One region of the Kocuria sp. LUK genome, then DNA from elsewhere that is predicted to be linked to it. Evidence: riboswitches for the same ligand, from Rfam matches in the RefSeq annotation. Region 1 holds a riboswitch; the other holds the start of a gene.
What was found. Region 1 has a riboswitch for cyclic di-AMP ahead of LQU92_RS05870 (C40 family peptidase). Riboswitches for the same ligand answer to the same signal wherever they lie in the genome.

Region 2: linked by a shared signal. The riboswitch ahead of LQU92_RS04610 (C40 family peptidase) and the one ahead of LQU92_RS05870 (C40 family peptidase) in region 1 are both predicted to bind cyclic di-AMP.

What each region holds. Positions count from the first base shown of each region.
Region 1 is NZ_JAJMZI010000003.1:45,444-53,026, forward strand. Features, by position in the region: gene LQU92_RS15235 (DUF3027 domain-containing protein) at 1-314, shown strand, start outside; gene LQU92_RS05855 (MFS transporter) at 311-1,588, shown strand; gene serC (phosphoserine transaminase) at 1,585-2,718, opposite strand; gene LQU92_RS05865 (metal-dependent transcriptional regulator) at 2,958-3,644, shown strand; cyclic di-AMP (ydaO/yuaA leader) riboswitch at 4,009-4,201, shown strand; gene LQU92_RS05870 (C40 family peptidase) at 4,209-4,877, shown strand; gene LQU92_RS05875 (C40 family peptidase) at 5,140-6,036, shown strand; gene LQU92_RS05880 (hypothetical protein) at 6,210-6,479, shown strand; gene LQU92_RS05885 (NUDIX domain-containing protein) at 6,508-6,930, opposite strand; partial or broken gene LQU92_RS05890 (DUF4031 domain-containing protein) at 6,988-7,583, opposite strand, start outside.
Region 2 is NZ_JAJMZI010000002.1:397,756-405,338, forward strand. Features, by position in the region: gene LQU92_RS04595 (metal ABC transporter substrate-binding protein) at 1-148, shown strand, start outside; gene LQU92_RS04600 (metal ABC transporter ATP-binding protein) at 174-932, shown strand; gene LQU92_RS04605 (metal ABC transporter permease) at 959-1,819, shown strand; cyclic di-AMP (ydaO/yuaA leader) riboswitch at 2,359-2,548, shown strand; gene LQU92_RS04610 (C40 family peptidase) at 2,554-3,204, shown strand; gene LQU92_RS04615 (aldehyde dehydrogenase family protein) at 3,280-4,722, opposite strand; gene LQU92_RS04620 (GMC family oxidoreductase) at 4,913-6,511, shown strand; gene LQU92_RS04625 (alpha/beta hydrolase fold domain-containing protein) at 6,675-7,571, shown strand; gene LQU92_RS04630 (GNAT family N-acetyltransferase) at 7,581-7,583, shown strand, end outside.

The DNA.
Region 1 (7,583 bases):
GCGCCCCGCGCAGCCGCACGGTGACGGTCTGCGAGCTCGGCCTGCTCCCGGGCCGGGACGCGCTCCTGGCCCCCGAGTGGGTCCCCTGGTCCGAGCGGGTCAGCCCCGAGGAGAAGGCGCGGGCGGCGCAGGAGGACGACACCGGGGACGAGCCCGACGACACCACGGCGGAGCCCCCGGCGGGCCCGGCCGCCGACCCCGCGGCGGAGACCGCCGCCGCCTCGGCCACGGACGAGCCCGACGCCGGGGCGCCGTCCGCCCCGCAGGGCCCCGCCGGCGCGGACGAGCACCCGCCCGCCGGCGAGCCGTCCTGACCGCGCCGGCCCCCGCCGGCGGACCCGCCCGCGAGCCGGCGGGCGGGGTCTTCCGCTCCTTCCGCTTCCGCAACTACCGGACGTGGTTCCTCGGCGCCCTCGTGTCCAACATCGGCACGTGGATGCAGCGCACCGCCCAGTCCTGGCTCGTCTTCGACGGGCTGACCGACCACGACGCCTCGGCCATCGGCGTGGTCACCGCCCTGCAGTTCCTCCCGCAGCTGCTCCTGGCCCCGTGGGCCGGCGTGCTCGCCGACCGGCTCGACCGCCGGCGGCTGCTGCTGTGCACGCAGACGGCCATGGCCGCGCTCGCGGCCGCCCTCGGGGCGCTCGTGCTCTCGGGCGCGGTGACCCTCGAGCTCGTCTACGTCTTCGCGCTCGCCCTCGGCGTCGCGACGACCGTCGACGCCCCCGTCCGGCAGACCTTCGTCTCCGAGCTGGTGGACGACGAGCACCTCTCCAACGCGGTCGCGCTGAACTCGACGTCGTTCAACTCGGCGCGGCTGATCGGCCCGGCCGTGGCCGGCGTGCTCGTGGCCGCCGTGGGCACCGGCTGGGTGTTCCTGCTCAACACCGTGACCTTCGGGGCGATGCTCGCCGCGATCCTGGTCATCCGCGGCAAGGAGCTGCGCCCCATGCCCCGCAGCGGCCGGGGCCGGGGCCAGATCCGGGAGGGCCTGGCCTACGTGGCCGGGCGCCCCGACATCGTGGCCGTGCTCGTGGCGGTCTTCCTCCTCGGCACCTTCGGGATGAACTTCGCCGTCTTCCTCGCGGCCATGGCCGGACCGGAGTTCGGCCGCGGCTCCGAGGTGTTCGGGGCGCTCAACTCGGTGCTGGCCCTCGGGACGGTCGCGGGGGCGCTCCTGTCGGCGCGGCGCCGGCGGGCGCGGCTGCGCTACGTCTTCGGCGGCAGCGCAGCCTTCGGGCTCGCCTGCCTGGGCGCCGCGACGGCCCCGACCCTGCCCCTGTTCGCGCTGTGGCTGGTGCCGTGCGGGCTGGCGTCGCTGACGATCATGACCACCGCCAACGCCTACGTCCAGTCGACGACGTCACCGGTGATGCGCGGGCGCGTGATGAGCCTCTACATGGCGATCTTCATGGGCGGCACCCCGCTCGGGGCCCCGCTGGTCGGGTGGCTGACCGACGCCCTGGGCCCGCGGTGGGGGATGGGCGCGGCCGTGGCCGCCGGGGCCGGCGGCGCGGCCGTGGGCCTGATCTTCCTGCTCCGGCTGCGGTCCGGCCGCACGGCCGCCGGGCCGGGCGCGACGGCCTAGGAACCGGCGCGGAGCTGCCCGACCACGTGGTCGACGCACGCCAGCAGCGCCGAGACGTCGTCCGGCTCGATCGCCACGAACGTCGCGATCCGCAGCTGGTTGCGCCCGAGCTTGCGGTAGGGGTCGACGTCGACCACCCCGTGGGCGCGCAGCACGGCGGCCACGGCCGCGGCGTCCACGGACGCGTCGAGGTCCACGGTCGTCACGACCGTGGAGCGCTCCTCCGGGCGCGCCACGAACGGCGTCGCGAAGGCCGAGTCCTCCGCCCAGGCGTAGACCCGGCCGGAGGACTCCGCGGTGCGCGCCGCCGCCCAGTCCATCCCCCCGCGGTCGTTGAGCCAGCGCAGCTGCTCGTCGAGCATCACCAGGGTCGCCAGGGCCGGGGTGTTGTAGGTCTGGTCCTTGCGCGAGTTCTCCAGGGCGGTGCCCAGGCGCAGGAAGTCCGGGATCCACCGGTCCGAGGCGTCGATCCGCTCGATCCGCTCGACCGCGGCGGGGGAGAAGGTCCCCAGCCACAGCCCGCCGTCGGAGCCGAGGTTCTTCTGCGGGGAGAAGTAGTAGACGTCCGTCTCGGCCAGGTCCACGGCCGTGCCGCCCGCGGCCGAGGTCGCGTCCACGAGCACCAGGGCGTCCTCGGCCGCCCCCTCGGGGCGCACCACCGGGGCGGCCACGCCCGTGGAGGTCTCGTTCTGCGGCCACGCGTGGACGTCCACGCCCTCCTCGGCGCGGGGCCGGGAGCGGGTGCCCGGTGCCGCCTCCAGGACGGTCGAGCCCGCCAGGAACGGTGCCCGGTCGGTGGCCTGGGCGAACTTCGCCCCGAACTCCCCGAACACCAGGTGCTGGGCCCTGCGCTCCACGAGCCCGAACGCGGCCGCGTCCCAGAACGCGGTCGCCCCGCCCAGGCCCAGGAGCACCTCGTAGCCCTCCGGCAGGCGCAGGAACTGCGCCAGTCCCTCCCGCACGGAGCCGACCAGCGCCCGCACGGGGGCCTGGCGGTGCGAGGTGCCCAGCAGGCGCTCGCCGGCCCGCCGGACGGCCTCGACCTGCTCCGGGCGGACCTTCGAGGGACCGGCCCCGAACCGCCCGTCGGCCGGGAGCAGGTGCTGGGGGATCGTGACGGTGGCGGGCAAGGAGGACTCCCTCGGGTGCGTGCGGCGGGGACGGCGTGCCGGCTCCGGCCGGCGGGAGGGCCGGCGGGCCGGGGTCACCGGACCATTCTGCCCCACCGGTCACGCCTCCCGGCCCCGGTCGTGAGCCCCCGGGGCCGGGGCCGGGAGGGGAGCCGCGGCCGCGGAGACTAAGCTCGTGCTGGACAACCGGCCCGGGCAGGATCCCCGGTGCGGCCGGCCGGCGGAAGGACAACCACCCCATGAGCGACCTGATCGACACGACCGAGATGTACCTGCGGACCGTCCTCGAGCTCGAGGAGGAGGGGATCCGCCCGATGCGCGCGCGCATCGTGGAGCGCCTCGGCCACTCCGGCCCCACGGTCTCCCAGACGGTCGCCCGGATGGAGCGCGACGGCCTGCTCACGGTCTCCCCCGACCGCTCCCTCATGCTCACCGGCCCCGGCCGCGAGCGCGCCGTGCAGGTGATGCGCAAGCACCGGCTCGCCGAGCGGCTGCTGGCCGACGTCATCGGCCTCGACCTGGCGCAGGTGCACGACGAAGCCTGCCGGTGGGAGCACGTGATGAGCGAGCAGGTCGAGCGCCGCATCGTGGATCTGCTGGAGGGCCCGCGGTTCTCCCCCTACGGCACGCCGATCCCCGGGCTCGCGGGGCTGGGGATCGAGGACGCCCCGGCTCCCGGGCCCGAGCGGACGCTGCTCGACGCCGCCCGCCAGGATCCCGGGGCCCCGCACACGGTGGCGCTGCTGCCGGAGGTCGTGCAGGCGGACGCCGAGCTGCTGCGGCTGCTCAGCGACACGGGCCTGCTCACCGGGGCGCGCGTGACGGCCCGCGAGGAGTCCGGCCGCGTCCTCGTCGAGGTGCCGGCCACCGGCCGCGCCGCCGAGCTGGACCCCCGCACCGCCCAGGCCATCCGCGTCACCGCCTGAACTGCCCGGCCGTCCGCTCCGCCCGGCGGCCCCGTCCGCGCCCCGACCGGCAGGTCCTCGACCGGGTTCCGGGAGGGCTCCGACGGCACGGTGTGCGGACTCTCACAAGCGACCATCGTCCGGATCACGCCCCGGCCGCCCGCGGCAGCGCGCAGCCGCAGGTCGGGCCCGGGATTCCGCGCCGCGGACCCGCACTGCACCGGACGGACGTCCAGCCGGTCGAGACGCTCAGGCGGCACGGAGCGCCCCGATCCGGACGCCCGAGGTTGCCAATCCGTGATCCGTCGTGATCAAAACGTGACACTTCCGTAATAGGTCATGTACTGTTCAACGCGTGCCGATCACTGGTCGGATCGGCGCCCCACGGAGCACATCGCCGAATTCTGCCGGTGCCCGGGGTCCGAAACACAGAAACTGCTTGGCAGAAGCGGGGGAACCACTTTCCGGTCCCGGTCCGTCCGGGTCCTTGGGGTTAAGCCGCAGGGGCATCCGCGCCCCGCGACCGGGTGTCTCCCACCCGAACCCGACAGCTCACCTCGTAGGCAAAGGGAGGAACACACACCCATGGCTTTCTTCAAGCAGAACTCTGCCCGCCACCGTGCCGCCACCGCGTCGCACGCCGTGCGCAACACCACCATCGCCGCCGCCGCCGGCGCGGCCGTCCTGGGCTCCGTGGCCCCGGCCCAGGCCTACGCCGAGGTGCCCGCCGCCTCGACCGGCGCCGGTGCCGTCTACGCCACCCCGGCCTCCTCGTCGCTGGCCGCGCAGACCTCCTACACCTACGAGGCCCCCGCCGCGACCCCGGCTCCGGCTCCCGCCGCCGCCCCGGCCCCCGCCGCGCCGTCCGCCGGCCTGGCCGTGCAGTCGAACGACACCGTCGAGATCGCCTCCACCGCCTCCTCCGGCGGCATCGTGGGCACCGCGATGCAGGGCCTCGGCTCCGGCTACGTCTACGGCGGCACCGCCTTCGGCGCCTGGGACTGCTCCGGCTTCACCCAGTGGGTCTTCGCCCAGCAGGGTGTCGACCTGCCCCGCACCACCTGGTCGCAGTTCGCCGCCTCCACCCCGGTCGCCTCCCCGCAGCCCGGTGACCTGGTCTCCCAGAACGGCGGCGCCCACGTCGGCATCTACATCGGCGGCGGCAAGATGATCTCCGCCCTCAACCCGACCCAGGGCACCCAGATCCACTCCGTCGACGCCATGCCGGTCGACGGGTACTACCGCGTCGGCTGACCCGGCCCGCCGCCCGGGACGGTCCTGACCGTCCCGGGCGGCGCCCGTCCGCCCCGGCGGACCCCGGACCGTGCCCCCTCCTCCGGTCCACCCGTCCGCTCTCCCGGACACCCCTCCTCCGCTCGCCCGCCACGGGCGGCCTCCGCGATCCCGGACCGCCGCCCGCGCCACGCCGCAGCACCCCGCGCCGCATCCGCGGGGTGCCCTGCCGTGCGCCCGGCCGGTGCGGGCCCACCCCCGGCAGAAAGCTCCCGCACCGATCATGTCCCGCTCCGCGCACTCCGCCCCCGGCACCACCTCCTTCTTCTCCGGCAGGGCCCGCACCGTGGCCGCCGCCGCCGCGTTCTCCGGTCTGGCCCTGGCCACGACGGTCTCCGTGCAGGCCGCCCCCGCTCAGGACTCCGGCGCCGAGGCCCCGCTCTCCGCCGTCGCCGCCGCGACCCCCGCGCCGGGCACCACGGTCTCGCTCGAGCCGGTCGCCCACGTGACCGAGGCGAAGACCGCGAAGAAGGCCGAGCCGAAGAAGACCGAGAAGGCCGGGACGAAGAAGGCGGAGCCCCAGGCGCCCGCCGCGCGGCCCGCCGCCCCGGCGGCCGTCGCGGCCCCGGCGCCCGCCCCGGTCGCCGTGCCCGTGGCCGCCCCCCAGCCGGCCCCCGCCCCGCAGCCGGTGGCCGCGCCGAAGCCCGCCCCGAAGCCGGCGCCCGCCCCGAAGCCGGCCGCCGCGCCGCAGCCGGTGGCCGCCCCCGCCCCGAAGCCGGCGGCCGAGCCCGTCCGCCAGGCCGCCCCGGCGCCCGCCGCCGAGCGCACCGTGACCACCCAGTCGAGCTCCTCCGGCAAGGGCGCGACGATCGCCTCCGCCGCCCGCGGCCAGCTCGGCGTCGGCCAGGACTGCACCGCCCTGGTCACCAACGCCCTGCGCGCCGCCGGGATCAACCACCACGGCTGGCCGGCCTCCTACCTGAGCCTCGGCACCCAGGTCTCCGCCGGCCAGGCCCAGCCGGGCGACCTCGTCTACTACGCCGACGGCGGCATGGGCGCGGCCCACATCGCGGTCTACATCGGCGGCGGCAAGGCGGTGCACGGCGGCTGGAACGGCGGGACGACCGTCATCGACAGCGTCAACGTCGGCTCCGGCCCCGTGTTCGTCCGGGTGCGCTGACCCGGATCACCCCGCGAGCACGACGTGCGCGGTCCCGGCCGAGAGGCCCGGGACCGCGCACGTCGTCGTCCCGGCCGCTGCCCGATCTCCTCCGCAGCGGGGGAGCGGGCCGTCCCCGCGCGGCCGGGCCGGCAGCCGGGAGGCGGCCGGCGGGGGCCCCGTAGAATGGGGCCATGCCCACCGACTACCAGCGCAGCGCCCGCACCAGCCTCGACCGCGAGTACGCCTACATGGCGTGGGGGATGATGGCCGGCGCCGCGCCCGGGATCGTGGCCGGGCTCGTCGTGGCCGCGTTCGTGGGCCACGCCGCCATGTGGGTCTCCGTGCTCGGCGGCGTCGGGATCGTCCTCGGCCTCGTCGCCGGAATCCTCCTGCACCGTGCGCGCCACGGCCGCGGCGCCCAGGACCGGGCGGCGTCCCCGGAGCACCGCCCGCGCAGCTGACCCGGCGCGGTCGCGCGCAGCCCGGCGCTCAGCCGTGGGCGGGCGCGGCACCGCCCGGCGCGGCACGCCGGCGCAGGGCCGGCACCACGTGCTCCGCCAGCAGCGGCGCCAGGTCCTCCGGCAGCGCCGCCCCGAGCGGCAGCCGCCGCAGCTCCGCGATCTCCGCGAGCGGGCGCGGGCGCTGCCCCAGGGCCGCCGTGAAGACGGTGCAGCGCACCCACGTCGCGGCCTCGTTGGCCGCCGGGGCCGCGAACTCGCCCAGCGGCACCAGCTCCTCCGGGCGCACCCGCAGGCCGACCTCCTCGTGGGCCTCGCGCACCGCCGCCTGCACCGGGGTCTCGCCGGGCTCGAGCTTGCCGCCCACCAGCATGAAGCGGTCCGTGCCGCGCTTGCGCACCGTCAGCAGGGCGCCGTCGTCGTCGAGGAAGCACACGGCCGTGATCACGAGCACCGCGGCCCCCTCGGGGAACCCGCCCCCGGGCGCCGGCTCCGGGGCGCCGCGCAGCCGGGCGGTCTCGGCGGCCAGGTTGCGGGCCGCCGCGGCGGCCCAGCGCCGTCGCGCCGCCGCGGTGCGGTACAGCGGCCCGCCGGCGAGCAGGCCCTCCAGCACCCGGAGCCGGCCCGCGGCGAAGTCCGCCGCCGGCACGTGGGCGTACTCCTCGCGCACCGCCGCCGCATAGGCCGCATACTCCTGCGGGCTGCCGCCGAGCACCGCCAGGTCGGCGTCGAGCAGCAGCGCCCCCGCCGTGTCCCCGGGCTGCGCCCGGTGCCCGTCCGTCAGCAGGACCAGCCGCCGGGCCTCGGCCACCACCGCGTCGGGGAAGCGTGCGGCCGTCAGGCGCGCCCGGGCCAGCTCCGCGGACTCGCGCTCGTCCGCCCCGGCCCGCCCGCGGTGGACGGCGTCGTGGAACCAGGCCGCCAGCACGAGGGCGTCCTCCGTCCAGGGGGCGGGCAGGGGGGAGGCCTCCGGGACGAGCCGCTCGAGGGCCTCGAGCACCGCGAGCAGGTGGGCGGGGCCGTGGTAGCGCCGGTGCGGCTCGCCCCAGCGTGCCAGCAGCTCCGCGCCGAGGTCCGCGTGCCCGGGGAAGCGGGCGTCCCAGCGGC
Region 2 (7,583 bases), on a different contig from region 1:
CACCGGCGTCGCCGAGGCCCTCGCCGCCGAGCACGGCGTGGAGACCGCCGTCCTCGACCCCGTCGAGACCCAGGCCGACGAGAGCGCCGACTACCAGCAGGTGATGCGCGCCAACCTCGGGGCCCTGCGCGCCGCACTGGGCTGCTGAGCCCGTGCCCGAGGAGAATCGGGGCATGGTGCTGCGCATTGACGACCTGGACGTGACCCTCGGGTCGAACCCCGTGCTGCGCGGGATCGACCTGGCCGTGGCCGCGGGCGAGGTCGTGGCCGTGCTCGGGCCCAACGGCTCCGGCAAGTCCACCCTGGTGAAGACCGTCACCGGGCTCGTGGCCCCCGACCGCGGCCGGGTGCGCGTCTTCGGCGCGGATCTCGCCGGCCCGCACCGGCAGGTGCCCTGGCAGCGCCTGGGCTACGTGCCCCAGCGCACCGGGGCGACGACGGGGGTGCCGGCCACCGCCCTCGAGGTCGTGGCCTCGGGACTGCTGCACCGGCGCTCCCTGCGCCCGGGCCGCGGCGCCCGGCGCTGCTGCCTCGACGCGCTCGCCGAGGTCGGGCTCGCCGACCGCGCCGGCGACAGCGTGCAGGTGCTCTCCGGCGGCCAGCAGCAGCGGGTGCTCATCGCCCGGGCCCTCGTGCGCGAGCCCGACCTGCTCGTGCTCGACGAGCCCCTGTCCGGGATGGACCGGGCCTCCATGGAGGCCCTCGCCGGCACGCTCGGGCGGCTGCGCGAGCGCGGGGCCACCGTGCTGGTGGTCCTGCACGACCTCGGCCCGCTCGAGCGGCTGATCACGCGCACCGTGGTCCTCGAGGGCGGCCGGGTGGTCCACGACGGTCCGGTGGCCCCCGGCCCCGAGGAGCACCCCGAGGCCCACCCCCACCCCGAGACCCCCGGTCGCCCGCCGACCGCCCCCGACCTGGAGAGGAACTGGTGACCCCGGTGCTCGAGACGCTGAGCGCGATGCTCGCCAGCCCGCTGATGCAGCGGGGCCTGATCGCCGCGGTGCTCGTGGGCCTCGCGGCCCCCGTGATGGGCACCTACCTGGTCCAGCGGCGGATGGCGCTGCTGGGCGACGGCATCGGGCACATGGCCCTGACCGGCGTGGCCATGGGCTGGCTCACCGGTGCCGCGGCCGGGCTGGGGGACAAGGACGCCCTGGCCGTGCCCGGGGCGATCGTGGCCTCCGTGGGCGGGGCCCTGCTGCTCGAGGCCGTGCGCCGGCGCGGGCGCACGAGCGGGGACGTGGCCCTGGCCCTGCTGTTCTACGGCGGGATCGCCGGCGGCGTGCTGCTGATCGGCATCGCCGGGGGCACCTCGGCCAACCTCACCGGCTACCTCTTCGGCTCGATCTCCACGGTGACCACCGCGGACGTGTGGCTCACCGCCGGGCTGGCCGCCCTCATCCTCGGCGTGGGCATCGGCCTGCGCCCGGCCCTGTTCGCCCTGTGCCACGACGAGGAGTTCGCCCGCGCCTCCGGGGTGCCGGTCCAGGCGCTGAACCTGCTCGTGGCCGTGGTCGCGGCCCTGACCGTCTCGGTGTCCATGCGGGTGGTCGGGGTGCTGCTGGTCTCGGCGATCATGATCGTGCCGGTGGCCACCGCGCAGCTGCTGACCCGCTCCTTCGCCACCACCATGGCCGTGGCGATGGGCCTGGGCGCCGCGGTGTGCGTGGCCGGGCTCGCGATCACCTACGTGCAGCCCCTGTCCCCGGGGGCGACCATCGTGGTGCTGGCCATCGGCGCCTACGCCGTGGCCGCGGTGGCCGCACCCGTGCTGCTGCGGCTGCGGGACGGCCGCGCCCGGGGGACCGCGGCGGCCTGAGCCGCGCCGCCGCCGGCGCCCGCGGAGGTGGCGCCGGGGCGCTCGTGGGCGCCGGCCGCGTCCTGCGCCCACGCCCCGCAGCTCCTCACCCCGCCCCCCGCCCCGGACCGCCCCGGACGGGGCGGTGGGCCCCGCGGGACATGAAGGTCCGGTGAAGAATCCCGCCGGCTCCCGCCCGTGGTGAACCGCACATCCTGATTCCCGCCTGGAGCCGTCCTCCCCGGCCGCTGGGTGCGGGAACCGGTCCGCCGGCTCCCGTCCGGGGCGCGCCGGCGGGCGGACACGCTCCGTCCGAGGGCGCGACGCCCCTGGTCAGCCCGGTCCCGGGAGCGCCGGGGCCCGCCGGGGGCCCGCGAGGAGGAGCCCGGATCCGGCTGTCCGGGCCGGAGCCCGCCCCGGCGCGGGTGCTGAGTGCGGGGTGGGACGCGCCGCACAGGAGGCTGAGAACGGCCCCGAAGATGCCGTTATCGAAATGTGACATTCGGGTTCCGGGCTGGCTACGGTCGCCGACGTGCCGAGGACGGATCCGCCCGGCACCCCCGGGCACGACGCCGAGTTCTGCCGGTGCTCGGGGTCCACCAGACCGTTTCGGCAGAAGCGGGGGAACCACTTCCCGGTCCCGGTCCGCCCGGGACCTCGGGGTGAAGCTCGCCCGGACGTGCGCGTCCGGGCGGCCGGGTGACTCCCACCCGAACCCGACAGCTCACCCCGCAGGCGCAGGGAGGAACACCAGCATGACCTTCTTCAGCAGCAGCTCCGCCCGCCACCGCGCGAGCGCCTCGTCCCGTCTCGTGCGCGGCACCGTGCTCACGGCCGCCGCCGGCGCGGCGGTGCTCGGCTCCGTGGCCCCGGCCCAGGCCTACGCCGAGCTCCCGGCCGCCCCGGAGAGCTCGTCCACCGCGCCCGCCGCGGCGACGGCGTCGCTCGCCACGGCGAGCACGGCCGCCCCCGCGCCGCTGGACGCGCCCACGGCCGCCCCGGCCGGGGAGCCCGCCGGCACGGATCTCGCCCCCCAGTCGGAGGGCGTCGTCGAGATCGCCTCCACCGCGTCCTCCGGCGGCATCGTCGGCACCGCGATGCAGCAGGAGGGCAGCGGCTACGCCTACGGCGGCACCGAGCCCGGCGCCTGGGACTGCTCCGGCTTCACCCAGTGGGTCTACGAGCAGCAGGGCATCGACCTGCCCCGCACCAGCCAGCAGCAGTGGGCGGCCGGGACCCCGACCTCCGACCCGCAGCCCGGCGACCTCGTCGTCCAGAACGGCGGCGCCCACATCGGGATCTACCTCGGCGGCGGCAAGATGATCTCCGCGCTGAACCCGTCCCAGGGCACCGTCGTGCACTCCGTGGACGCCATGCCGGTCGACGCCTACGTCAGCTTCCGCTGACGCCCACCGCGGCACCGGGGCCCGCCCGGGACGGCAGCTGCCGTCCCGGGCGGGCCCCGCTGTCTGTCGTGCCGGTCAGGAGGCGATGACCTTCGGGACGCCGAGCGCCTTGAGGCCCTCGACGCCGAACTCCACGCCGAAGCCGGAGCGCTTGATGCCGCCGAAGGGCATCCGCGGGTCCACGGCCCCGTGCTTGTTGATCCACACCGTGCCGGCCTGCAGGCGCGCAGCGACCTCCCGGGCCTTCTCCGGGTCGGCGGACCAGACCGAGGCGCCCAGGCCCACGTCGAGGCGGTTGGCCATCGCGACCGCCTCGTCGACGTCCGAGTACTTCACGATCGGCAGGGCCGGGCCGAACTGCTCCTGGGTCACCAGCGGGTTGTCGTCGTCGAGGTCGGCCACCAGGGTCGCGGGGTAGAAGTGGCCGGGGGCCGACTCGTCCGGGTCCCCGCCGACGAGCACCCGCCCGCCGCCGGCCCGCGCCTGCTCCACCAGCTCGGCCACGATCTCGTACTGCGCCCGGTTCTGCAGCGGCCCCAGCACGTTGTGCTCCTCCAGGCCCCGCCCCATCGGCATCCGGGCGACGACCGCGGTCAGGGCCTCGCACACCGCGTCGTAGCGGTCCTCGTGGACGTAGAGGCGCTTGAGCGCCGCGCAGGTCTGGCCGGTGTTGATGAACGCCCCCCAGAACAGGCCCTCCGCGATCGCCTCCGGGTCGGCGTCGGGCAGCACGATCCCGGCGTCGTTGCCGCCGAGCTCCAGGGTCAGGCGGGTGAGCCCGTCCGCGGCGGCACGCATGATCGCCTGCCCCGTGGCGGTGGAGCCGGTGAACATCAGCTTGTCCACGCCCGGGTGCGTCGACAGCGCCTCGCCGACCTCGCGCCCGCCCGGGACCACCGTGAGCACGTCCTCGGGCAGCACCCGGCCGAGCACGTGCACGAGGCCCAGCACGGACAGGGGCGTGTGCTCGGAGGGCTTGACGACCACGGTGTTGCCCATCCGCAGCGCCGGCGCGATCTGCCAGACCGTGATCATCACGGGCCAGTTCCACGGGCCGATCGCCCCCACGACCCCGATCGGGTCGTAGGTGAGGGTCGCGGTCCCGGTCTCGTCGTCGAAGAGGGTCTCCGGCTCCAGGGGCAGGGACGCCGTGGCGCGCAGCCAGGCCACCGCCCCGCCGACCTCGAACAGGGCGTTGGGGCCCTGCTGCACCGGCTTGCCCTGCTCGCGGGAGAGCAGCTCGGCCAGGGCTCCGGCGCTCGCCTCGACGGCGTCGGCGGCGCGCAGCAGCAGGGCGCAGCGCTCGGCGTCGGGCACGGCGGCCCAGCCCGGCTGCGCGGCCCGGGCCCGTCCGACCGCCCGGTCCAGGTCCTCGGCCGTGCGCTCGGGGGCGCGGCCGACGACCTCGCCGGTGGCGGGGTCGAGGATCTCGCGGCCGGCCGGGTCGGTGATCGCGGCGAGCAGCTCGTCGTAGGCCAGGACGTCCGGGGTCCGGTCGGTGTCGGTCGTGGTGGTCACGGGGATCTCCTTCGGTGGCGTTCGGGTGCATCCGCCCCCATCGTGACCCGGGGCACACCCGGCGTGCTTGACCGTGGCGGCACGGTCCTTGACCGCCCGTGCGCATCTGCGCACCGGCCCTGCGCCGGCGGACAAGGATCCTGCGCTCCCGGTCAAGGCCGTGCCGCGTGCCCCGGGTCACACTGGGGCCATGAACGCATCGCAGCGCACGAAGTACGTCGTCGTCGGCGCCGGGACCGCCGGCAGCATCCTCACCCGCCGCCTGCTCGACGCCGGCCACGAGGTGGTCCTGCTCGAGGCCGGCGGCGAGGACGCCAACCCCGCGATCCACCTCGTCTCCCGGCTCGGGGAGCTGTGGCACGCGCCCGAGGACTGGGACTACGCCACGGTGCCCCAGGCCCACGCCGGCGGCCGGGTGATCCACTGGCCCCGCGGGCGGGTGCTCGGCGGCTCCCACTCCCTCAACGCCACCATCTGGGTGCGCGGAGCCGCCCAGGACTACGACGCCTGGGCCGCCGACGGCTGCCCCGGGTGGGGCTGGTCGGACGTGCTCCCGTGGTTCACCGCCCTCGAGACCTACGTCCCCCCGGCCGGGACCGAGCCGCACCCGAGCCGCGGCACCGACGGGCCCGTGCCCGTGGTCCAGGACTACCCGCTCAACCCCCTCTTCGCGTCGATCGTCGAGGCCGCCGAGGAGCTCGGCGTCGAGCGCAACGAGGACTACAACGCCGGGGTCCTCGACGGGATCTCCCAGCAGCAGATCAACGTCCGGGAGGGCCGGCGCTTCACCACGTGGATGGCCTGCGTCCGCCCGGTGCTGGACCACCCCCGGCTGAGCCTGCGCACCGGCGTGCTGGTGCAGCGGGTGCTCGTCGAGGACGGCCGGGCCACCGGCGTCGCCGTCGTCCCCCTGGCCGACCCGGACGCCGAGCCCGAGGTGATTCCCGCGGACGAGGTCGTGCTGTGCGCCGGGGCCATCGACTCGCCCAAGATCCTGCTGCGCTCCGGGATCGGCCCGGCGGAGCACCTCGCGGAGGTCGGCGTCCCGCTCGTCCACGACCTGCCCGGGGTGGGGGAGAACCTCCACGACCACCTGCTCGCGCCCGTGATCGCCGAGGCCACCGCCCGCACGATCGAGCACCCCGAGACCGACTGGTCCGTCACTCAGACCCACCTGTTCTGGCGCTCGCGCCCGGACCTCGAGGTCCCCGACACCCAGCCCATCCACTTCTCCGTGCCGATGTACGACGAGGGCATGACCGGCCCCGCCAACGCCTTCACCCTGCACGCCGGCCTGGTCCGCCCCCACTCCCGCGGGACCGTGCGCCTGACCGGCCCGGGCGTGGCCGACCCCGTGGCACTGGACCCGCGGATCTTCGCCGACCCCCGGGACCGCGAGGCGCTGCTGGCCTCGTTCCGCCAGGCCCGCGCCATGGTGCGCACCGCGCCGCTGGCCGAGGACTGGGGCGCGGTGGAGCTCTACCCGGGCGAGGACGTGCGCACCGAGGAGGAGGAGACCGCCTACCTCCACCGGTGGGTGACCACCTACCACCATCAGGTCGGCACCTGCCGGATGGGCACGGGCCCCGAGGCGGTCGTCTCCCCCGGGGACCTGCGCGTGCACGGTCTCGCCGGGCTGCGCGTGGTCGACGCCTCAGTGATGCCCCGCGTGCCCAGCGGCAACACCAACGCGCCCACCGCCATGATCGCCGAGCGGGCCGCGTCGCTGATCACCGGGGCGCAGACCGTGCCCGCCGCCGAGGCGGCCGAGCAGCTCGCGGAGGCCTGAGACCACGCGCCCTCCCCGGGGCCCGCCGACGACGACGCCGGGCGCCGTGCCGGTCCGCCGACCGCGCCGGCGCCCGGCCCCTCCCGCCGGAGGCGCGGTAGCCTGCGGTACGAGTCGTGGAGGAGCCCCGCCGCGCCCGGACGAGCACCGGAGGAATGCCCCCGTGAGCCTGAGGATGGCCCTGACCGCCCGGGCGGTCGCCGCCCGCTCCCGCCGCACGCCGCGGCGGGAGCTCGCCGCGCTGCACGGTCGGCCCTACCCGCCGCCCGCCCGCCTCCCGCGGGACCTGCGGCGCAGCCACGCCGTGGAGCGCACCGAGGTCGCCGGGCGGCCCGTGCTGCGGCTGACCCCGCGCGCCGGGGCGGACGGGACCCACCTGGTCTACCTGCACGGCGGGGCGTTCGTGAACCCGCTGCTGCCCGCGCACTGGGGGATCGTGCGCGAGCTCGTGCGGGGCACCGGCACCACCGTCACCGTCCCGCTGTACCGGCTGGCCCCCGAGGGCGACGCCGACGAGGGCTACGACTTCCTCACCGCCGCCTGGGCCGGCCTGGCCGAGGACCCGGGGGCGCGGCGGATCGTGGTGGCCGGCGACTCCGCCGGCGGCAACCTCGCGATCGGCCTGGCCATGGCCCTGCGCGACGCCGGCCGGCGCGGCCCGGACCACGTCGTCGCCTTCTCCCCGGCCCTGGACCTCACCGCCTCCCACCCGGCCGTGCGCGAGCTGGACCCGCACGACCCGATGCTGGCCGTCGACGAGGTCCAGCCCCTGTGCGCCGCCTGGGCCGGGGACCGGGCACTGACCGACCCCGTGGTCAGCCCGCTCTACGGGCGGGTCGAGGACCTGCCGCCGGTGCACGTGGTGCAGGGCGGGCTCGACATCCTCACCGCCGACGCCCTCGAGTTCGCCCGCCGGCTGGCCGCCGCGGGCAACCCGGGCCGGCTGATCTACGAGCCCGGCGCCTTCCACGTCTACGTCGGCGCGTGGTGGACCCCCGAGGCCCGGCGGGCGCTCGCGCACGTGCGCTCCCTGCTCACCGGGCCCGGGAGCGTGCGATAGGGTCCGGGCATG